DNA from 3 places in the Pseudomonas sp. GW821-FHT01A09 genome. Region 3 is predicted to be linked to each of the others. Evidence: predicted binding sites of a transcription regulator. Region 3 holds the regulator's gene; each other region holds the start of a gene.
What was found. The regulator FliA, encoded in region 3, starts transcription of late flagellar genes. The targets are predictions, from matches to a motif close to CTAAAGTTTNNNNNNNNNNNGCCGNTAA.
Positions count from the first base shown of each region.

Region 1 (7,400 bases), on a different contig from region 3:
CATCTGTTGACGCAGCAGCGGCGCCTCGCCCTCGATACGCACCTTGAGCGCATCGATCTCGCGCCGTGGCGGGTAGTGCTTGCGCAGCGCATCGAACGCCGCTCGCTGTACCGCATCGTCTTCGTCGAGGCTGCGGCGAAAGTCCGCATCGTCACGGCGCGGGTCGTACACCGCGCGGCAGACCATGGCAAGCGCCCACGCCGGGTCGCTGTCGGCATGCAGCTCCAGACCCGCCAGCCAGGCGTTGGGCAGAAAATCCGCCAGACGCAGTGCCGGCGCCTGCGCCTGCCAGGCGCAAAACGCCTGATAGATCTGCTCGGTGCCGCGCTGCCGACCGTCAAGGCTGTAGCCGGCGATATGCGGGGTAGCCAGCACGCAGAGATCGGCCAGGGCCAGGTCGACACTGGGTTCGTGTTCCCAGACGTCGAGCACCGCCTGCACGTCGTCGCGCTCGCTGAGCAACGCCCGCAGTGCCAGGTTATCGACGATCGGGCCACGGGCGGCGTTGATCAGCCAGGCGCCAGGGCGCAGGCGCGCCAGGCGCTCGGCGTCGAGCAAATGCCAGGTGGGCGCCGATCCGCTGCGGGTCAATGGCGTATGCAGACTGATGACGTCGCATTCAGCGAGGATCTCGTCGAGGCTGACATGCACCTCTCCCGCCGCCGGCTCGCGCAGCGGATCGCACACACGCACGTCCCAGCCGAGGCCACGCAAGGCATCGATCAAACGCCCGCCGACCTGCCCGGCACCGACCACGCCGTAGGTCCGGCGGCTGAGGTCGACGCCATCGAGATCGGCCAGGGTGCACAGGCTGCTCAGCACGTAATCCACTACCCCACGGGCGTTGCAGCCCGGGGCGCTGGACCACTGGATGCCATGCTGGTTGAAGTATTCGAGGTCGAGGTGATCGGTACCGATGGTGCAAGTGCCGACGAACTTCACCGGGCTGCCGGCGAGCATGTCGCGGGTGACCTTGGTGACCGAACGCACCAGCAGCACATCGGCTTCGGCCACGGCCGCGCTATCGATGCTGCGCCCCGGCAAGCGGCGTATCTCCCCCGCGCCCTGGAAGAACTCGGTCAGCAGGGGGATGTTTTCGTCGGCTACGATCAGCATGGCAGGCTCCTTGGGCGGAGCCGCAGTTTAGGCGTTCGAGCGCCGTGTAGCGAGGGGAGCGTGCATCAACCGTTGTTCTTGCGAATCCAGTACAGATAGGTACCGCCCGCTTCTTCCTGATGCACCAGCTGGTGATCCAGAAACACGCAGAACTTGGGAATGTCGCGGCGCGTCGACGGATCGGTGGCGATAACCTTGAGCAGTCCACCGCCAGCCAGATCGCGGATGTGCTGGTGCAGCATCATCACCGGCTCAGGGCAGTTCAGACCGCTGGCATCGAGCACGGCGTCGACGGGGCTGGCGGCGGTAAAGGCTTGGGACATGGGCAACTCCTGAATCAAGGCTTTTTCGTATCGAGACGGCGCAGGTGGCACGTCACTTCTTCACGGTCGTGGTACAGCTGCTTGCAGCCGATGGCCACTTTGATGCCGCGGGCCTTGAAGCCTTCTGCGATGCGGTCGAGCAAGCGCCGCACCTCGGCATAGCGTTGTTTCATGGGCAACTTGAGATTGACCACGGCTTCGCGACAAAGTCCCTCGCCCAGCCAGGTTTCCAGCAAGGCGGCATTGCGCGCGGGTTTTTCGACGATGTCGCAGACCATCCAGTCTACCGGCGGCTTGGGCTTGTAGGTGAAGCCGTCGGTCATCAAGTGCTTCACCAGGCCGGTGTCCATCAGGCTTTCAGCCATCGGCCCGTTGTCGATGGCGGTGACCAGCATGCCGCGGCGCACCAATTGATAGGTCCAGCCGCCCGGCGCCGCGCCGAGGTCGACACCGGTCATGTCGCTGTGCAGGCGCTCGTCCCATTGGTCTCGCGGGATGAAATGGTGCCAGGCTTCTTCAAGTTTGAGGGTCGAGCGGCTCGGCGCCTCGCGCGGGAACTTCAAGCGCGGGATGCCCATGGGCCACATCGCCTGATTATCGGCCTCGGCCATGCCAACGAAGACCTCGCGGCCAGTCTTGAAGGTCAGCAGCAGGCGCGGCAGGGTCGGATCGTCCTGCAGGCGGCCGGCCTTGATCAGCGCCTTGCGCAGCGGCACCTCGAATTTGCGACAGAAAGTCGAAAGCTCCTTGCCATCGTTGGTATCGACGACTTCCAGCCACAGGCTGCCGAACACCGGATAATCGGCCAAGGTTGCCAGCAACACGCTGATGCGGTCGGTCTCCGGCAACTCGACGAAGCTGCCCCGGGCCCACTGGCGCAGGAAGATCAGCTCGGCAAAACGCAGTTGGCGCATCAACCGCGCGGGGCCCTCGGGCGAATGACAGATGAATTCGACACAGGCACTGGCCGGCTTCGCCTTGGCATAGCTCGGGACGTCCAGGCGAGCGGCGTGCTCGGCGATTTCCGAGCAGACTTCACCTTCGAAGCCCGGCCGACAGTGCATAAACAGCGTATTCATTGATCACTCCAGGGTGCCGTGGGCGCGGGCCGTTGGCCGGCATCAGGGTTTCATCCCGCTGCCTCGAAAAGCGCGCATGATAAAGGAACTCCGGAACCCGCGACACACTCGCGCAGTCCAGTGCATAGAAACCGAACCCATGGGCCCTGACCGTGAGGCCCGACAAGGAGTTTGTTCATGCCCTCTCTCGATAGCCTGAAAACCCTCAAGACGCTGCAAGTCGGCGACCGTCAGTATCACTACTTCAGCCTCCCGGACGCCGCTGCCACCCTGGGCGATCTGCAAAAACTGCCGATGTCGCTCAAGGTGCTGCTGGAAAATCTGCTGCGCTGGGAAGACAACCACACCGTCACCGCCACTGACATCCACGCCCTGGCCGACTGGCTCAAGGAGCGCCGCTCCGACCGGGAAATCCAGTACCGTCCGGCGCGGGTGCTGATGCAGGACTTCACCGGTGTGCCGGCGGTGGTCGATCTGGCCGCCATGCGCGCCGCCGTGGCCAAGGCCGGTGCCGATCCGCAACGCATCAACCCGCTGTCGCCGGTGGACCTGGTGATCGACCACTCGGTGATGGTCGACAAATTCGGCGATGACCAGGCCTTCAGCCAGAACGTCGACATCGAAATGCACCGCAACGGCGAGCGCTATGCGTTTTTGCGCTGGGGCCAGAGCGCCTTCGACAACTTCAGCGTGGTGCCCCCGGGCACCGGCATCTGCCACCAGGTCAACCTCGAGTACCTGGGCCGCACCGTGTGGACCAAGGACGAGGACGGCCGCACCTATGCCTTCCCCGACACTCTGGTAGGCACCGACTCGCACACCACCATGATCAACGGCCTCGGCGTGCTCGGCTGGGGCGTGGGCGGGATCGAGGCCGAGGCCGCCATGCTCGGCCAGCCGGTGTCGATGCTGATCCCGGAAGTCATCGGCTTCAAGCTGATCGGCAAGCTCAATGAAGGCATCACCGCCACCGACCTGGTGCTCACCGTCACGCAAATGCTGCGCAAGAAGGGCGTGGTCGGTAAATTCGTCGAATTCTATGGCGACGGCCTGGCCCAACTGCCACTGGCCGACCGCGCCACCATCGCCAACATGGCGCCGGAATACGGCGCCACCTGCGGGTTCTTCCCGGTGGATGACGTGACCCTGGATTATCTGCGCCTGTCCGGCCGCCCCGACGCCACGGTGGCGCTGGTCGAGGCCTACTGCAAGGCCCAGGGCCTGTGGCGCCTGCCCGGCCAGGAGCCGGCCTTCAGCGCCACGCTGGAGTTGGACATGGGCGAAGTAGTCGCCAGCCTGGCCGGGCCCAAACGCCCACAGGATCGCGTGCCGTTGCCCAAGGTGCCGGGCGCTTTCGAGGACTTCCTCGGCCTGCAGTTCAAGCCGCCCAGCAAGGAGGAAGGCCGCCTGGAAAGTGAAGGCGGTGGCGGTGTCGCCGTCGGTAACGCCGAACAGGCCGGCGAGGCGCAGTACACCTACAACGGCGAAACCTACAACCTGCAGAACGGTGCCGTGGTGATCGCCGCGATCACCTCCTGCACCAATACCTCCAACCCGAGCGTGATGATGGCCGCCGGGCTGGTGGCGAAGAAGGCCGTAGAGAAGGGCCTGAAACGCAAGCCTTGGGTAAAAAGCTCGCTGGCGCCCGGCTCCAAGGTGGTCACCGACTACTATCATGCCGCTGGCCTGACCGAGTATCTGGATGCCTTGGGCTTCGATCTGGTGGGCTACGGCTGCACCACCTGCATCGGCAACTCCGGGCCGCTGGCCGATCCGATCGAAAAAGCCATTCAGCAGTCCGACCTGACGGTCGCCTCGGTGCTGTCCGGCAACCGCAACTTCGAAGGCCGCGTGCATCCGCTGGTGAAGACCAACTGGCTGGCCTCGCCGCCGCTGGTGGTCGCCTATGCCCTGGCCGGCAACGTGCGCATCGATATCAGCAGCGAACCTTTGGGGCTGGGCAGCGACGGCCATCCGGTGTACCTGCGTGATATCTGGCCGAGCCAGCAGGAGATCGCTGCGGCGGTGGCCAAGGTCGACACCGCCATGTTCCACAAGGAGTACGCCGAGGTCTTCGCCGGTGACGCGCAGTGGCAGGCGATCGAGGTGCCGCAGGCCGCCACCTATGTGTGGCAGCAGGACTCTACCTACATCCAGCATCCGCCGTTCTTCGACGACATCGCCGGGCCGCTGCCGCAGATCAAGGACGTGATCGGCGCGCGAGCGTTGGCGATCCTCGGCGACTCGGTGACTACCGACCACATTTCCCCCGCCGGCAATATCAAGGCCGACAGCCCTGCCGGGCGCTATCTGCGCGACAAAGGCGTGGAGTCCCGGGACTTCAACTCCTACGGCTCGCGCCGGGGCAACCATGAAGTGATGATGCGTGGCACCTTCGCCAACATCCGCATCCGCAACGAGATGCTCGGTGGCGAGGAAGGCGGCAATACGCTGTTCGTGCCGACCGGTGAAAAAATGCCGATCTATGACGCCGCCATGCAATACCAGAGCGCCGGCACCCCGCTGGTGGTGATCGCCGGCCAGGAATACGGCACCGGTTCGAGCCGTGACTGGGCGGCCAAGGGCACCAATCTGCTGGGCGTCAAGGCAGTGGTGGCGGAGAGTTTCGAGCGTATCCACCGCTCCAACCTGGTGGGCATGGGGGTGTTGCCGCTGCAGTTTCTGTCGGAGCAGAACCGCAAATCGCTGCAACTGACCGGGCGCGAAACCTTTGATGTACTGGGCCTGACCGATGCGCAACTGAAGCCGCAACTGCATCTGGATCTACGCATCACCCGCGAGAACGGCGAGCAGCAGACGGTGCAGGTGCTGTGCCGCATCGATACCCTCAACGAGGTCGAGTACTTCAAGGCCGGCGGGATTCTGCATTACGTGCTGCGCCAGCTGATCGCGTCCTGATCACAACGTGGTCGCGCCCGGTGGTTGCCATCAGCCACCGGGCGTTTTTTATTGATCCAGCTCAATGCGCCGTCACGAGCGCGAGTTTTTTCTCAACTCCTCCGTCGCGCTGCCGATAACCGCGCAAAGCCTATGCGGAAAGACTCTGCCATGCGAAACAACCAGCCCATCACTCAGCGCGAACGGACTTTCCCGGCCCAGCAGCGGCTGATCTCCACCACGGATGCCAAGGGCGTCATTACCTACTGCAACGATGCCTTCATCGAGATCAGTGGTTTTTCCAGCGAAGAGTTGGTCCGTGCACCCCATAACACCGTGCGTCACCCCGATGTCCCGGCGGCGGTGTTCGAGCATATGTGGCAGACGCTCAAGCAAGGTTTGCCATGGATGGGGATCGTCAAGAACCGCTGCAAGAATGGCGACTTCTATTGGGTCAACGCCTACGTGACACCGATTTTCGACGGCACTCAGGTGGTGGGCTACGAATCGGTACGCATCAAGCCGACCGCCGAGCAGGTCCGCCGTGCGCAAGCGCTGTACGAGCGCCTGAACCGTGGCAAGGCGGCGGTGCCGCAGCGCGATCACTGGCTGCCGGTGATCGAGAACTGGCTGCCGTTCATCCTGATCAGCCAGATCGGCTTTCTGATCGGTCTGTGGCTGGACTCCGGCTGGGGCTTCGCCTTGGCGGCCGGTTTGTCGATTCCGTTGGGGTTGCTGGGCCTGAGCTGGCAGCAGCGGGGGCTCAAACGCCTGCTGCGTCTGGCCGAGCAGACCACCTCCGATCCGTTGATAGCGCAGATGTACACCGACAGCCGTGGTGCCCAGGCACGCCTGGAAATGTCCATTCTCAGCCAGGAGGCCCGGCTGAAAACCTGCCTGACCCGCTTGCAGGACACCGCCGAGCACCTGAGCGATCAAGCCCGGCAATCCGACGTGCTGGCGCACAACAGCTCCACGGGTCTGGAGCGCCAGCGCGTCGAAACCGAGCAAGTGGCCGCCGCCGTGAACCAGATGGCCGCGACTACGGTCGAGGTCGCCAACCATGTGCACCGAACCGCCGAGGCCACTCAGCAAGCCAACACTCTCACTGGCAAAGGCCGGGCGATCGCCGGCGAGACCCGTGACGCCATCCAGCGACTGTCGGTGGTGGTGGGCGAAACCGGCCAGACCGTGCTGCAACTGGCCAAGGACAGCAACGAGATTGGCGGCGTGGTGGATGTCATCAAAGGCATCGCCGACCAGACCAACCTGCTGGCCCTGAACGCCGCCATCGAGGCCGCCCGCGCCGGTGAAATGGGCCGCGGTTTCGCCGTGGTCGCCGACGAGGTGCGCCAGCTGGCGCAGCGTACCAGCGAGTCGACCGGGCAGATCCACGCCCTGATCGCCAAGCTGCAAGGCACCGCCAGCAACGCGGTGAACACCATGGAAGCGGGTAACCGTCAGGCTGAAGAAGGAGTGGCGCGGGTCATGGAGGCCGATCAGGCACTGGTGGGCATCAGCGAAGCCATGGCCAATATCACCGACATGACCGCGCAGATCGCTGCCGCTACCGAGCAGCAAAGCGCGGTGGCCGAAGAAGTCAGCCGCAACATCGGCACCATCGCCGACCTCGCCGACGTGACCGCCGAACAGGCGCAAAGCTCGGCCGACCTGAGCACCGAGCTGACCCGCACAGCGCAGAGCCAATACTCGCTGGTAGAGCGGTTCAATCGGTGAGTCGAAGTGCGCTTACGCCGGATTCATTGCGAACGTAACTGTCAGTTCTGTCAGTGATGCGTTTTCAGCCCGATGGATAAGGTGGTGGCTCAACCACCACCGCGCCCATCGGCGCCATGAGAGAGCATCATGACCTTAACCACCCCCTCCCCCGTCGACACCCATGCCAGCGGCATCCTGCGCTGGAACCTGAGCGGTCAGGACTATACCGGCGTTGCCAGTTTCGAATGGAGCGAGCAGCAATCGA
Region 1 is NZ_JBYSWB010000005.1:176,906-184,305, reverse strand. Features, by position in the region: gene pdxB (4-phosphoerythronate dehydrogenase PdxB) at 1-1,116, opposite strand, end outside; gene tusA (sulfurtransferase TusA) at 1,182-1,439, opposite strand; gene rlmM (23S rRNA (cytidine(2498)-2'-O)-methyltransferase RlmM) at 1,454-2,518, opposite strand; gene acnA (aconitate hydratase AcnA) at 2,696-5,437, shown strand; gene AC3WJP_RS08545 (methyl-accepting chemotaxis protein) at 5,588-7,153, shown strand; gene AC3WJP_RS08540 (hypothetical protein) at 7,283-7,400, shown strand, end outside.
Region 1: AC3WJP_RS08545 (methyl-accepting chemotaxis protein) is a predicted target of FliA. The motif match lies at 5,529-5,556, and genes of this name have one in related genera.

Region 2 (7,400 bases), on a different contig from region 3:
CATCTTCTTCGAAGGTAGCGATATTCGCGTCGAACAACGACTCGTCGGACTTGCGGCCGGTAACGATGACGTTGCCCTTGTACAACTTCAAGCGAACCACGCCATTCACGTGGGCCTGAGAGGCGTCGATCATCTGTTGCAACATCAGACGCTCAGGGCTCCACCAGTAGCCGGTGTAGATCAGGCTGGCGTACTTGGGCATCAATTCATCCTTGAGATGCGCGACTTCGCGGTCAAGGGTGATGGACTCGATGGCGCGGTGCGCGCGCAGCATGATGGTGCCGCCCGGGGTTTCGTAGCAGCCACGGGACTTCATGCCCACGTAACGGTTCTCGACGATATCGAGACGGCCGACACCGTGTTCGCCGCCGATGCGGTTGAGGGTCGCAAGCACCGTGGCCGGGGTCATCTCGACGCCGTCCAGCGCCACGATGTCACCGTTGCGGTAGGTCAGTTCGAGGTACTGTGGCTTGTCGGGAGCGTTCTCCGGGGAGACGGTCCAACGCCACATGTCTTCTTCGTGCTCGGTCCAGGTGTCTTCCAGCACGCCGCCTTCATAGGAGATGTGCAGCAGGTTGGCATCCATGGAATAGGGGGATTTCTTCTTGCCGTGACGCTCGATCGGGATGGCGTGCTTTTCGGCGTAATCCATCAGCTTCTCGCGGGACAGCAGGTCCCACTCACGCCATGGAGCGATCACTTTGACGCCAGGCTTGAGGGCGTAGGCGCCCAGTTCGAAGCGCACCTGATCGTTGCCCTTGCCGGTCGCACCGTGGGAGATGGCGTCGGCGCCGGTCTCGTTGGCGATTTCGATCAGACGCTTGGCGATCAGCGGACGAGCGATGGAGGTACCCAGCAGGTACTCACCTTCATAGACGGTGTTGGCGCGGAACATCGGGAACACGAAATCGCGCACGAACTCTTCGCGCAGGTCGTCGATGTAGATTTCCTTGACGCCCATGGCCTGAGCCTTGGCGCGTGCCGGTTCGACTTCTTCGCCCTGACCCAGGTCAGCGGTGAAGGTCACGACTTCACAGTTATAAGTATCCTGCAGCCACTTGAGGATCACCGAAGTGTCCAGGCCGCCGGAATACGCCAGAACGACCTTGTTTACGTCCGCCATGCCATCACTCCACGGGGTTGTACGGAAAACCGCTGATTCTACCGTTCAAACCCACGGATTTACAGTGGCGCGACAGCCAATGACGACAAAGCGACGGTTTATAAGGTTTTTGGAGCCTGCTCCTTCGCTGTGGGAGCGGGCTCCCACAGTGTTTCAGGGCTTGGCTGGCGTGGCGGGCGGTATCGCCGGCTTGAGCGGAGCTGCGCCGGCGGTCGGTGCAGCGGCGGGCGCAATTGGCGCAGCAGGCTTGGCGGCCGTTACCGGTATCACCGACGGTGCGGCAGTTGGCGCTTGCGCACTGGACACTGGCGTTGGCGGCATCGTGAACGGCGCCGGAGCGGCTTTCTGCTCGCCGGTCACGCGCTCAAGCTCGATATTGACCCGACGATTGCGCGCACGATTGGCCGGCGAATTGTTCGGCACCAGCGGGAACTGCTCGCCATGAAAACGCACGACGATATGCTCCTCGGGCACGCCGTTGGCCTTCAAGTACTCCATGACCGCCAAGGCGCGACGACGCGAGAGATCACGGTTGGTCAGGCGGTTGCCGCTGTTGTCGGAGTGGCCGTCGAGCTCGACATGGTTGACGGTCGGATCGGCCTTCATGAAGGCGAGAATCACATCCAGATGTTTCTTCGCCGCAGCGTCCAGCTCGATGTCCTTGGGAAAACCGACCTGGGATTCGCGCACCTGATCGAAGTTCATCGCCAGCAGCTTGCCGGCGCAGATCTGAAAATCGCTGTAAGCCTTGGTGAAGTTGATCGGCAGAACCCGCACCTCGGTGCCGCGCGGGCCTTCGCCGGGGCCACGGACGACGACGCTACGGCCTTCGAGCAAGCCGTTGAGCAGCCGACTGGCTTGCCCCTGAGTACTGCTCAGCAGATTGTCGCCGGCGCCCAGACGCACGGCGCCCAGGTTGATGTCGTTGCGCCCGGGCTGCCAGGCTGCAGCGGCGGCCAGCAAGGTCGCCGAGCCGTTGCCCAGCATCGACGAGGTCGAGGCCAGGTGAAAAGTGGCCTGCTCGCCGGCGCGGCGCACGAACCCGCCCGTGCCAAAACCATTGACGGGTTGGGTCAAGCGGCACTCGAACTGATCGCCGTCGACGGTCCATGCGGCATTCTCCATGCGCGTCTGGAAAGTCAGCGCCATGGCAGGCACGCTGGCGAATGCAGTGAATAGGGCTAGATAGAGCTGGCGCACGGGAGACTCCCCTGATTGCTTTTACATACTCTGGGGATATCGGTCGGTTGCGGCAAAACTTGATACCGAGTGCCTGGACCGCCGTTTTCCGGTAGCATTCGCCGGGAGTTCGACCCGCCTGGAATCCCCAATGTCCGACCGCCTGACCCTCCTGCGTCCCGACGACTGGCACATCCATCTTCGTGATGGCGCAGTGCTTCCCCATACCGTAGCCGACGTGGCCCGCACCTTCGGGCGCGCGATCATCATGCCCAACCTGGTACCGCCGGTGCGCAACGCCGCCGATGCCGGCGCCTACCGCCAGCGCATCCTCGATGCGCGCCCGGCCGGCAGCGCGTTCGAGCCCCTGATGACGCTGTACCTCACCGACCGCACTCAGCCCGAAGATATCCGTGCGGCCTTCGCCACCGGCTTCGTGCGCGCCGCCAAGATGTACCCGGCTGGCGCTACCACCAACTCGGACTCCGGGGTCACCAGCCTCGACAACATCAGCGCCGCCCTGGAAACCATGGCCGAGCTGGGCATGTTGCTGCTGGTGCACGGTGAAGTGACTCGTGGCGAGGTCGACGTGTTCGATCGCGAGAAACTTTTCATCGACGAGCATCTGCGCCGTGTGGTCGACCGTTTCCCGACACTGAAGATCGTCTTCGAACACATCACCACCAGCGAAGCCGCGCAGTTCGTCACCGAGGCCCCGGCCAACGTCGCCGCGACCATCACCTGCCAGCATCTGCTGTACAACCGCAATCACATGCTGGTCGGCGGCATTCGCCCGCACTTCTACTGCCTGCCGATCCTCAAGCGCAATACCCATCAGGTGGCCTTGCTGGACGCCGCGACCAGCGGCAACCCGAAGTTCTTCCTTGGCAGCGACTCGGCGCCCCACGCCCAGCACGCCAAAGAAGCAGCCTGCGGTTGCGCCGGGTGCTACACCGCCTACGGCGCCATCGAGCTGTATGCCGAGGCCTTCGAACAGCGCAACGCGCTGGACAAGCTCGAAGGCTTCGCCAGCCTGTTCGGCCCGGCGTTCTACGGCTTGCCGGTGAATACCGACAGCATCACCCTGGTCCGTGAAGAATGGACTGCCCCGGTCAGCCTGCCGTTCGGCGAGCAGACTGTCATCCCGCTGCGCGCCGGTGAAAAACTGCGCTGGCGCCTGCTGGAGAAAAATGCGTGAGTGAAGATCAGTTCGACGACGAGTCCGAAGGCAGCGGTGGCGGCGGTTCGCGCCATCCCATGGCCGCACGCTTCCGCGGCTACCTGCCCGTAGTCGTCGATGTAGAGACCGGCGGTTTCAATTGCGCCACCGACGCCCTGCTGGAGATCGCCGCGACGACCATCGGCATGGACGAAAAAGGCTTCGTGTTCCCCGATCACACTTACTTCTTCCGGGTCGAACCGTTCGAGGGAGCCAACATCGAAGCCGCGGCGCTGGAGTTCACCGGCATCAAGCTGGACCATCCGCTGCGCATGGCGGTGAGCGAAGAAGCCGCCCTGACCGACATCTTCCGTGGCGTGCGCAAGGCGCTGAAGGCCAACGGCTGCAAGCGGGCGATCCTGGTGGGCCACAACAGCAGCTTCGATCTGGGCTTCCTCAACGCCGCCGTGGTGCGCGGCGACATCAAACGCAACCCGTTCCATCCCTTCTCGAGCTTTGACACGGCCACTCTTGCCGGCCTGGCCTACGGGCAGACCGTGCTGGCCAAAGCCTGTCAGGCGGCGGATATCGATTTCGACGGCCGCGAGGCGCACTCGGCTCGCTATGACACCGAGAAGACCGCCGAGCTGTTCTGCGGGATCATCAACCGCTGGAAGGAAATGGGCGGTTGGCCTGATTACGACGAGTAATACTCGTCTTGTAGCGAGGGGGCTTGCCCCCGAAAAGTATGTCAAGCAACGTTCTGTTGCCCATACACCTTTCGGGGGCAAGCCCCCTCGCTACATTCAAGCTCAGACCGTTCATCGCCGGTTACAGATCCTTCATGTTCGTACTTTGACAAGCATTCTCATTAACATTAAGATCTCCGTCATCAGCTTTTCACCGCGACGGTTTTTCTCTATGTACGTCTGCCTCTGCAAAGGTGTCACCGATCATCAAATCCGCGATGCAATCTACGAAGGCTGCTGCAGCTATCGTGAAGTCCGGGAAGCAACCGGCGTAGCCTCGCAATGTGGTAAATGCGCATGCCTTGCCAAGGATGTGGTTCGCGAGACCCTCACTGGGCTTCAGGCGACCCAGGCAGCCATACCCTATCCAGTAGAATTTACAGCGGCTTGAAAACTCGTTTTTTAAAGAACCGGACCTAGTGTCCGGTTTTTTTATGCATGCAATTCAATTAGTTAGCACCATGATGCGGAACACAAACATTCTTATTCCGATTAATTTTCACTTATTATTCAATAACTTAGGTTTGACAGTCTTGGTGGCCGGGCTCAAACTCCTGCTCATTGACAGTTAAAGAGCCGATGAGGGCCAACCATGAAAGGCGATATCAGTGTTATCCAGCATCTCAACAGGGTCCTCGGGAATGAGCTGATTGCAATCAATCAGTACTTCCTGCATGCACGCATGTATGAGGACTGGGGCCTGAATCGCCTCGGCAAGCTCGAGTACAAAGAATCCATCGATGAGATGAAGCACGCCGACAAGATCATCAAGCGCATTCTGTTCCTCGAAGGCATCCCCAACCTTCAGGAACTGGGCAAGATCCTCATCGGCGAACACACCCAGGAAATGCTCGAATGCGATCTCAAACTCGAGCACAAGGCCCATCAGGATCTCAAAGCCGCGATCGCCCACTGCGAAAGTGTCGGTGACTTTGGTAGCCGCGAAATGCTCGAAGACATCCTCGAGTCGGAAGAAGAACATATCGACTGGCTGGAAACCCAACTGGGGCTGATCGACAAGGTAGGTATCGAAAACTATCTGCAATCGAGCATGGGCGAAGAAGACTGATTTCCCCCAGCCACGAAAAAGCCCGGCTCCTGTAAAGGAAGCCGGGCTTTTTTGTGGGCGCTTGACACATCGCCTCTGGCGATGAGGGCGGGCTTGGCCGCCCCCACGGGGAATCAGGCGTTGGCCTGAGGTTCCGCTGCCTTGGCCTTTTCGACCGCGGCCTTGATGGTGCTTTGCAGTTCACCGCTGTCGAACAGGTCAGCGATGATGTCGCTGCCGCCGATCAGTTCACCACCGACCCACAGTTGTGGGAAGGTCGGCCAGTTGGCGTATTTAGGCAGATTGGCGCGGATTTCCGGGTTCTGCAGGATGTCCACGTAAGCGAATTTTTCGCCGCACTGCATGATGCACTGCGATGCCTTGGCCGAAAAACCGCACTGCGGTGCGTTGGGTGCACCTTTCATGTAGAGCAGTACGGTGTTGTTGGCAATCTGGTCTTTGATCGTTTCGATGATATCCATTGGAGCACCTCGGCTGAACTTTCCGACTCAGAATGTCGGCACGGTGACCAATGGTAACAAAAAGCCGAGCAAAACGGTCAAGCATGGGACCATCGGCTATCCGCCTCCATGCTCAAGAGGTCAGCGGTACCACGGTGGAAGGCGGATTGAGCAGCTGGATCTCCAGCACGGTCTCCACTTCTTCCTGCGCCAATGGCACGCCGGTCAGCTCGCCAATCAAGCGCCAGTGCTCGTCAAGCCCGGTGCTGATGGTCGCCATGCGGTCGATCATGCGTTTGCCCGCGGCACGGGTGACGGCGTCGTCACTGCGCAGCAGCTCGAACGACATCGAGGTCATCGATGCCGTCAGATGGGTCAACGTACGGGCGGTGATGCCCAGCAATTCCATCAATTGTTGCTCTCTCGAATCCATTCCACGACTCCCTGTATCGCATGGGACACAGTATATATCTCACCCAAGGATTTTATGGAACGTCCCGCCATCGGATCACAGCGAATTGCGGACTGTCCGCCTTAACCAATGACAGTGGGCCGTTGCGGGGAGTTCATTGCCATGGACAGGGGCGCAGGTGTACAAAAAGTCACCGCAGGCCAAGCTACGAGTAGCTGGCGCTGAAAAGTGCTGTTCACAAGCGCTTGTCATAACTCGTTGCACTCTTTTCCGTCGCACGCCGATAGCGGTTTTGTCGTGGGTTGGACGCATTATTTTTTGCAAACCGATCGATAAAAGGTAGCCGCCATTGGTAAGGCGCGACATTTTCTTATACGATCGCGTCCTTCCCTTATTTTCGTCGCCCCGTGCGGCTTTCGCCTGCAGGTCTCAACTGTTTTTGTCGAAACGGTCTTATAGAGGATCTGCGGTCCGTTGCAAAAAGGTAGTCAATGATGAGCGCAAGGCACTTTCTCTCCCTGATGGATTGCACGCCCGATGAGCTGGTCGGCATCATTCGTCGAGGGATCGAGCTCAAAGACCTGCGTAACCGCGGTGTACTGTTCGAACCATTGAAAGGCCGGGTGCTGGGCATGATTTTCGAAAAGTCCTCGACCCGGACCCGGTTGTCCTTCGAAGCCGGCATGATCCAGCTCGGTGGCCAGGCGATCTTCCTGTCGCCGCGCGATACCCAATTGGGCCGCGGCGAGCCGATCGGCGATTGCGCCATCGTCATGTCGAGCATGCTCGACGTGATGATGATCCGCACCTATGCCCACAGCAATCTCACCGAGTTCGCGGCCAATTCCCGCGTACCGGTGATCAATGGCCTGTCCGACGATCTGCACCCTTGCCAGCTGCTGGCGGACATGCAGACCTTCCTCGAACATCGCGGCTCGATCAAAGGCCGCACCGTGGCGTGGGTCGGGGATGGCAACAACATGTGCAACAGCTATATCGAAGCGGCCATCCAGTTCGATTTCCAGCTGCGCATCGCCTGCCCGGAAGGCTTCGAGCCGAATCCCGCATTCGTCGCCCAGGCCGGCGATCGCGTGCAGATCTTCCGTGATCCGAAAGAGGCCGTACGCGGCGCCCATCTGGTGAGTACCGACGTCTGGACCTCAATGGGCCAGGAAGAGGAAACCGCCCGCCGTCTTAAGCTGTTCGCGCCCTATCAGGTCAACCGCGAACTGCTCGACCTGGCGGCCGGCGATGTGCTGTTCATGCACT
Region 2 is NZ_JBYSWB010000012.1:18,921-26,320, reverse strand. Features, by position in the region: gene AC3WJP_RS15270 (argininosuccinate synthase) at 1-1,123, opposite strand, end outside; gene AC3WJP_RS15265 (flagellar protein MotY) at 1,277-2,323, opposite strand; gene pyrC (dihydroorotase) at 2,454-3,500, shown strand; gene rnt (ribonuclease T) at 3,497-4,171, shown strand; gene AC3WJP_RS15250 (bacterioferritin-associated ferredoxin) at 4,383-4,601, shown strand; gene bfr (bacterioferritin) at 4,803-5,279, shown strand; gene grxD (Grx4 family monothiol glutaredoxin) at 5,393-5,740, opposite strand; gene plzR (PlzR type 4 pili assembly inhibitor) at 5,853-6,152, opposite strand; gene argF (ornithine carbamoyltransferase) at 6,626-7,400, shown strand, end outside.
Region 2: AC3WJP_RS15265 (flagellar protein MotY) is a predicted target of FliA. The motif match lies at 2,360-2,387, and genes of this name have one in related genera.

Region 3 (7,400 bases):
ACTCGGTGTCGCTCAGGCGATCGGCGGCATCCTTGTCCATGACCCCGCGCTTGACCGCGATGTTGCGCAGTATCTGCGGGTCCATGCCCTTGCCGTCGTCGGAGATCGACAGCAGGATGTGGTCGCCCTCCTGCTCGGCCGAGAGCACCACCTTGCCGCCGCGGGGCTTGCCCGAGGCTTCACGTTCTTCCGGGGTTTCGACGCCGTGGTCGACGGCGTTGCGCACCAAGTGGACCAACGGATCGGCCAGGGCCTCGACGAGGTTCTTGTCGAGGTCGGTCTCTTCGCCCACCAGCTCCAGGTTGATCTCTTTCTTGAGCTGACGCGCCAGGTCGCGAACCAGCCGCGGGAAGCGTCCGAAGACCTTCTTGATCGGCTGCATGCGGGTCTTCATCACCGCGGTCTGCAGGTCGGCGGTGACCACGTCGAGGTTGGACACGGCCTTTTGCATCGACTCATCGGCGCTGTTGGCACCCAGGCGCACCAGACGGTTACGCACCAGCACCAGTTCACCGACCATGTTCATGATTTCGTCCAGCCGTGCGGTATCGACCCGTACGGTGGTTTCCGTTTCGCTGGCGGCCGGTTTTTCGCCGCTCGCAGCGGGTGCACGGGCAGGTGCCGGGGCAGGCGCCTTTGCAGGTTCGGCCTTGGCCGGCGGCTCGGGCTTGGCCGCTGGCGCTGCTGCAGGCTTGGCCGCCACTGGCGCTGGGGCTTTCGCCGGAGCTGTGGCTACGGCGGCTTCGCTGAACTTGCCTTTGCCGTGCAGCTCATCGAGCAGGGATTCGAATTCGTCGTCCGAGATCAGGTCAGCCGAACCGGCCGGCACGGCGCTGGCTGCGGGTGCAGCGGATGCCGCGGCAACCGGCGCAACGGCGTCAGGCGCAAAGGTGCCTTTGCCATGCAACTGATCGAGCAGGGCTTCGAATTCGTCATCGGTGATTTCATCGCCGGGCGCGGCATTGCCTGGCGCTGCGGCCGCGGGGCTGACCGGGGCAGCGGCCGGCGCAGAGAACTGCCCTTTGCCGTGCAGCTGGTCGAGCAGCGACTCGAACTCATCGTCGGTGATTTCGTCACCGGCCGCGGCCGCAGCCACAGGGGCTGGGGCTGGGGCAACGGGCGCCTGGCCCTGGGCTTCAGCTTCGGCTTTGGAAGCGCTGAGGCTGTTGAGCAGGGATTCAAATTCATCGTCGGTAATGTCGACAGGCTCTTCGGCAGCCACCTCGACCGGCGCGGGCGCCGCGGCGACTTCGTCGGCACTGGCCGGCTCGGCCAAGCGCGCCAAGGCTGCCAGCAGCTCGGGCGTGGCCGGCGTGACTTCGGTGCGCTCGCGCACTTCGCCGAACATGCTGTTGACGGCGTCGAGTGCTTCAAGCACCACGTCCATCAGTTCCGAGTCAACGCGCCGCTCACCCTTGCGCAGGATGTCGAAGACGTTTTCGGCGATGTGACAGCATTCGACCAGCTCATTGAGCTGGAGGAAGCCGGCGCCGCCTTTTACAGTGTGGAATCCGCGAAAGATTGCATTGAGCAAGTCCGCGTCATCTGGCCGGCTCTCGAGCTCTACCAGTTGTTCGGAGAGTTGCTCGAGGATCTCGCCGGCCTCTACCAGGAAATCCTGAAGGATTTCTTCATCGGCGCCGAAGCTCATGTGGGTGCTCCCTGGAAATCGTTAACCGTCATCAGTTTCTGGAAACTAGAAACCCAGGCTGGACAGCAGATCGTCGACGTCATCCTGTCCGGATACGACGTCTTCACGTTTATCGGCATGAATCTGCGGACCTTCACCCCTGGTGGGATGTTTTTCTTTATCTTTTTCGTCGCGCAGCTGCTGATGGTCGTGTTGGATCCCAGCGAAACGGTCAACCTGACTGGCCATGAGCACCAGTTTGAGCAAATTGCTTTCGACTTCAGTGACCATTTGCGTGACCCGCTTGATCACCTGACCGGTAAGGTCCTGGAAATCCTGGGCCAGCAATATGTCGTTGAGGTGCCCCGACACCTGCTTCGCATCGGCTTCGCTGCGAGTCAGGAAGCCGTCGACACGCTTGACCAGCTCGCGAAACTCGTCGGGCGACGTTTCGCGACGCTGGAAGCGCTGCCAGTCCTGGCGCAGGCTGGCGGCATCGTCGGCGAGCGACCCCAGTACCGGCGTGCTCTCCTCCACCAGGTCCATGGTGCGGTTGGCGGCGGCATCGGTGAGACGCACCACGTAGGAGAGGCGTTCGGTGGCGTCGGTTATCTGCGACACCTCTTTGGCCTGTGGCATGTTCGGGTCGATCTGGAAGTCTACGATTGCACTGTGCAGCTCACGGGTGAGCTTGCCGATCTCCTGGTACAGGCCGCGATCACGGGTCTGGTTCAATTCGTGGATCAGCTGCACGGCTTCGCCGAACTTGCCTTGTTCCAGGCGTTCGACCAACTCCTGGGCATTCTTTTTCAGGGTCGACTCGAAGTCACCCAAACTGGATTGCTTGTCCATACTGCTGCCCCCGTGGCGTCATTCAGCTGTTGACGCGCTCGAAGATCTTCTCGATTTTTTCTTTCAACACTTGCGCAGTGAAAGGCTTGACCACATAGCCGTTCACGCCGGCCTGGGCAGCTTCGATGATCTGTTCACGCTTTGCTTCGGCCGTCACCATCAATACTGGGAGGCTTTTGAGACGGTCATCGGCGCGAACCTGACGCAGCAGGTCGATGCCGGACATGCCGGGCATGTTCCAGTCGGTCACCAGGAAGTCGAAGGCGCCGCTTTGCAGCATCGGCAACGCGGTAACGCCGTCGTCGGCTTCCGAGGTATTGGTGAACCCCAGGTCGCGCAGCAGGTTCTTGATGATCCGCCGCATCGTCGAAAAGTCGTCGACGATGAGGATTTTCATGTTCTTGTCCAAGTAGACCTCCAAGCAGTCTTTAACGCACCCAGCACCTGGGTGCGCGATCAATCAAAACCAGTTATGTGTGTAGCAAGTGGTGAGGGGGCTTGCTCCCGAGGGGCCATTGCTGACTCACCGCGGTGTTTCAGTTCGGGCCTCTCGGGAGCAAGCCCCCTCACCACAGGTATCGCGTTGTTCAATTACGGCCCAACTGCTTGTTTACCTTGCCCGCCACTCACCCAGGCGACTGCGCAGACGCGCCGCGCACTGGCTGTGCAACTGGCTGACCCGCGATTCGCTGACCCCCAGCACTTCGCCGATCTCCTTGAGGTTCAGTTCCTCGTCGTAGTACAGCGACAGCACCAGTTTTTCCCGTTCAGGCAGGTTGGCGATGGCATCGGCCAAGGCCGCCTGGAAGCGCTCGTCTTCCAGGCCGCGCGATGGCTCGGGGCTACCGCTGGCGCCCTCCTCGTGCAGCCCTTCATGCTCACCGTCCTGCAGCAGGTCGTCGAAGCTGAACAGGCGACTGCCCAAGGTATCGTTCAGAATCCCGTAATAATCATCCAGACTCATCTGGAGTTCGGCCGCAACCTCGTGATCTTTAGCGTCGCGGCCAGTTTTTGCTTCGATAGCGCGAATGGCATCACTGACCATGCGGGTATTGCGATGCACCGAACGCGGTGCCCAGTCACCTTTGCGCACCTCGTCGAGCATGGCGCCACGGATGCGGATACCGGCGTAGGTCTCGAAACTGGCGCCCTTGCTGGAGTCGTATTTGGTCGAGACTTCGAGCAGGCCGATCATCCCGGCCTGGATCAGGTCCTCGACCTGCACACTGGCCGGCAGACGCGCCAGCAGGTGGTAGGCAATACGCTTGACCAGCGGTGCGTAGGTCTCGATCAGCTGATACTGCTGAGACTCGCGCGAGGCCTTGTTGTACATCCGATATCCGCTTGCGCTCATGAGACAGGTCCCGCACTGGTTTGCTGAACCAAACGTTCGACGAAGAACTCCAGGTGCCCGCGTGGATTGGCGGGCAACGGCCAGGTGTCGACCTTTTGGGCGATCGCCTTGAAGGCCAGCGCGCATTTGGAGCGCGGGAAGGCCTCGTAGACGGCACGTTGTTTCTGCACAGCCTTGCGCACCGATTCGTCGTACGGCACGGCGCCCACGTACTGCAGGGCCACGTCGAGGAAGCGGTCGGTCACCTTGGTCAGCTTGGCGAACAGATTGCGGCCTTCCTGCGGGCTCTGGGCCATGTTGGCCAGGACCCGGAAGCGGTTCATGCCGTAGTCGCGGTTGAGCAGCTTGATCAGCGCGTAGGCGTCGGTGATCGAGGTCGGCTCGTCGCACACCACCAGCAGCACTTCCTGGGCTGCGCGCACGAAGCTGACCACCGAGTCGCCGATGCCGGCGGCGGTATCGATCACCAGCACATCGAGGTTGTCGCCGATGTCGCTGAAGGCCTGGATCAAGCCGGCATGCTGGGCGGGCGTCAGGTGCACCATGCTCTGGGTCCCGGAGGCGGCCGGCACGATACGGATCCCGCCGGGCCCCTGCAGGAGCACGTCACGCAGCTCGCAGCGCCCTTCAATGACGTCAGCCAGGGTGCGTTTAGGCGTCAGGCCGAGCAACACGTCGACGTTGGCCAGACCGAGGTCGGCGTCCATCAACATGACTCTGCGGCCAAGTTCCGCCAGCGCCAGTGAAAGGTTCACTGACACGTTGGTCTTGCCGACGCCACCTTTACCGCCGGTTACGGCGATCACCTGTACGGGATGCATGCTACCCATGTTCGTTCTTTACCTTGTCACTTAGACCGAGGCCACACGACTGACTGCGCTTCATCTTCTGAAGATTGCCTGGCAGACCATCGATGCAGGTGGATTGCAACGTTTTCATTGTTTGTTTCCCTCAGCCCGCGCGCTTGCCAGGGCTGTGGTAGAGATCAGCGAACATATCGGCCATGGCCTCTTCGCTGGGCTCCTCTTGCAGTTGCATGTTCACCGCGCGGGTGACCAATTGATGTTTGCGCGGCAGATGCAGGTCGTCCGGAATGCGCGGGCCATCGGTCAGATAGGCCACGGGCAGGGCGTGGTGGATGGCCAGGCTCAACACCTCGCCCAGGCTGGCGCTTTCGTCCAGCTTGGTGAGGATGCAGCCCGACAGGCCACAACGCTTGTAACTGTGATAGGCCGCGGTCAGTACCTGCTTCTGGCTGGTGGTGGCCAGGACCAGGTAGTTGCGCGCCTTGATGCCACGACCGGCCAGACTCTCCAGTTGCAGGCGCAGGGCCGGATCGCTGGCTTGCAGGCCGGCGGTATCGATCAACACCACGCGCTTGCGCAACAGCGGCTCCAGCGCCTGACCCAGGGACTGGCCGGGGTCGACGTGGGTGACCGAGACATTGAGAATCCGCCCCAGGGTCTTGAGTTGCTCCTGGGCACCGATACGAAAACTGTCCATGCTCACCAGCGCGATGTTCTGCGCGCCGTACTTGAGCACGTAACGTGCGGCCAGCTTGGCCAGAGTGGTGGTCTTGCCCATGCCGGCCGGGCCGACCATGGCGATCACACCGCCCTCTTCGAGCGGCTCGACCTCCGGGGTGACGATCATCCGGGTCAGGTGCGCGAGCAGCATGCGCCAGGCTTGACGCGGTTCTTCGATGTCGCCGGTGAGGGCCAGCAGGTCGCGCGACAGCGGACCGCTGAGGCCGATGCGCTGCAGGCGGCGCCACAGGTTGGCCTGCTGCGGGCGGCTGCCCTGCAGCTGGGTCCAGGCCAGCGAGCCGAGTTGCACTTCAAGCAGTTCACGCAGGCCGTTGAGCTCCGAACGCATGGAGTCGAACAGACGCTGGTCGACGCCAGGCTGGGCCGGTGCCGCAGGCGCTGCCGGACGCGCCGGCTCTTCGAAGCGTGGTTCGATCAGGGGCTCGGCGGCGGTCAGCGGCAGGCCGGCGAACAGCTGGCGATTGGTGTGCGCGACGCTGTCGCCGCGCTGGCCGAGTTCGGCCTGGGCGGTGACGATGCGCGACTGGGTCTTGCGCAGCTCGTCTTCGAGCTCGACGTTAGGCACCCGCGGCGCCAGCGCCGAGAGCTTGTAGTCCAGCGCGGCAGTCAGTTCCACACCGCCGGCAATCCGACGGTTGCCGATGATCGCGGCTTCGGCGCCCAGCTCGTCGCGGACCAGTTTCATGGCCTGACGCATATCGGCTGCGAAAAAACGCTTAACTTGCATAACCCATCACCCTCAGCCGTTGGGCCCTACTGTCGCGACGATCGTAACTTGCTTGTTGTCAGGAATTTCCTGATACGCCAGTACATGTAAATTCGGCACCGCCAACCGGCCAAAGCGCGACAACATCGCTCGAACCGGCCCGGCCACCAGCAGAATCGCCGGCTGGCCTTGCATTTCTTGACGCTGGCAGGCTTCGATCAACGAACGCTGGAGTTTCTCCGCCATGCTTGGCTCCAGCAAAACGCCGTCTTCCTGACCCATACCCGCCTTCTGCAGACTATTGAGCAAAATCTGTTCCAACCTTGGCTCCAGGGTGATAACAGGCAACTCGGACTCAACGCCCACAATGCTTTGCACGATGGCGCGGGACAATCCGACCCGCACCGCGGCCACCAGCGCGCCGGTATCTTGACTCCGGCCGGCGTTGTTGGCGATGGCTTCGGCAATGCTGCGGATATCGCGCACCGGCACCTGTTCGGCCAGCAGCGCCTGCAGGACCTTGAGCAGCGAAGACAACGACAGCACACCCGGCACCAGTTCCTCGGCCAGCTTGGGCGAACCCTTGCCCAGCACCTGCAACAGCTGCTGAACTTCTTCATGGCCGATCAGCTCATGGGCGTGCTTTTGCAGAATCTGGTTCAGGTGAGTGGCCACTACTGTACTGGCATCGACGACAGTGTACCCCAATGACTGCGCCTGGCTACGCAAACTGAGCTCGATCCACACCGCTTCCAGGCCAAAGGCCGGGTCCTTGGCGTTGATGCCGTTAAGCGTGCCGAACACCTGGCCGGGGTTGATCGCCAGTTCCCGATCGGGGTAGATCTCCGCTTCGGCCAGGATCACGCCCATGAGCGTCAGGCGGTAGGCGCTGGGCGCCAGGTCGAGGTTGTCGCGGATGTGCACGGTCGGCATCAGGAAGCCCAGGTCCTGGGAGAGCTTCTTGCGCACCCCTTTGATCCGCGCCAGCAGCTGCCCACCTTGGTTGCGATCAACCAGAGGAATCAGGCGATAGCCCACTTCCAGGCCGATCATGTCGATCGGGGTGACATCGTCCCAGCCCAGCTCCTTGGTTTCCTGGTTGCGTGTTGGCGAGGGCAGCAAGTCTTGTTGACGCTGCGCCTCTATGACCGCCAACTCCTTGACCTCGTTCTGTTTTTTCCACAACAGCCAGGCACCGCCGGCCGCCACGGCAGCCAGGCTGATGAACGCGACGTGGGGCATGCCGGGCACCGAGCCCATGACCAGCATCAAACCCGCCGAGACCGCCAGGGCCTTGGGCGAGCCGAACAT
Region 3 is NZ_JBYSWB010000007.1:77,561-84,960, reverse strand. Features, by position in the region: gene AC3WJP_RS10755 (chemotaxis protein CheA) at 1-1,651, opposite strand, end outside; gene AC3WJP_RS10750 (protein phosphatase CheZ) at 1,697-2,482, opposite strand; gene AC3WJP_RS10745 (chemotaxis response regulator CheY) at 2,505-2,879, opposite strand; gene fliA (RNA polymerase sigma factor FliA) at 3,093-3,836, opposite strand; gene fleN (flagellar synthesis regulator FleN) at 3,833-4,666, opposite strand; gene flhF (flagellar biosynthesis GTPase FlhF) at 4,788-6,110, opposite strand; gene flhA (flagellar biosynthesis protein FlhA) at 6,123-7,400, opposite strand, start outside.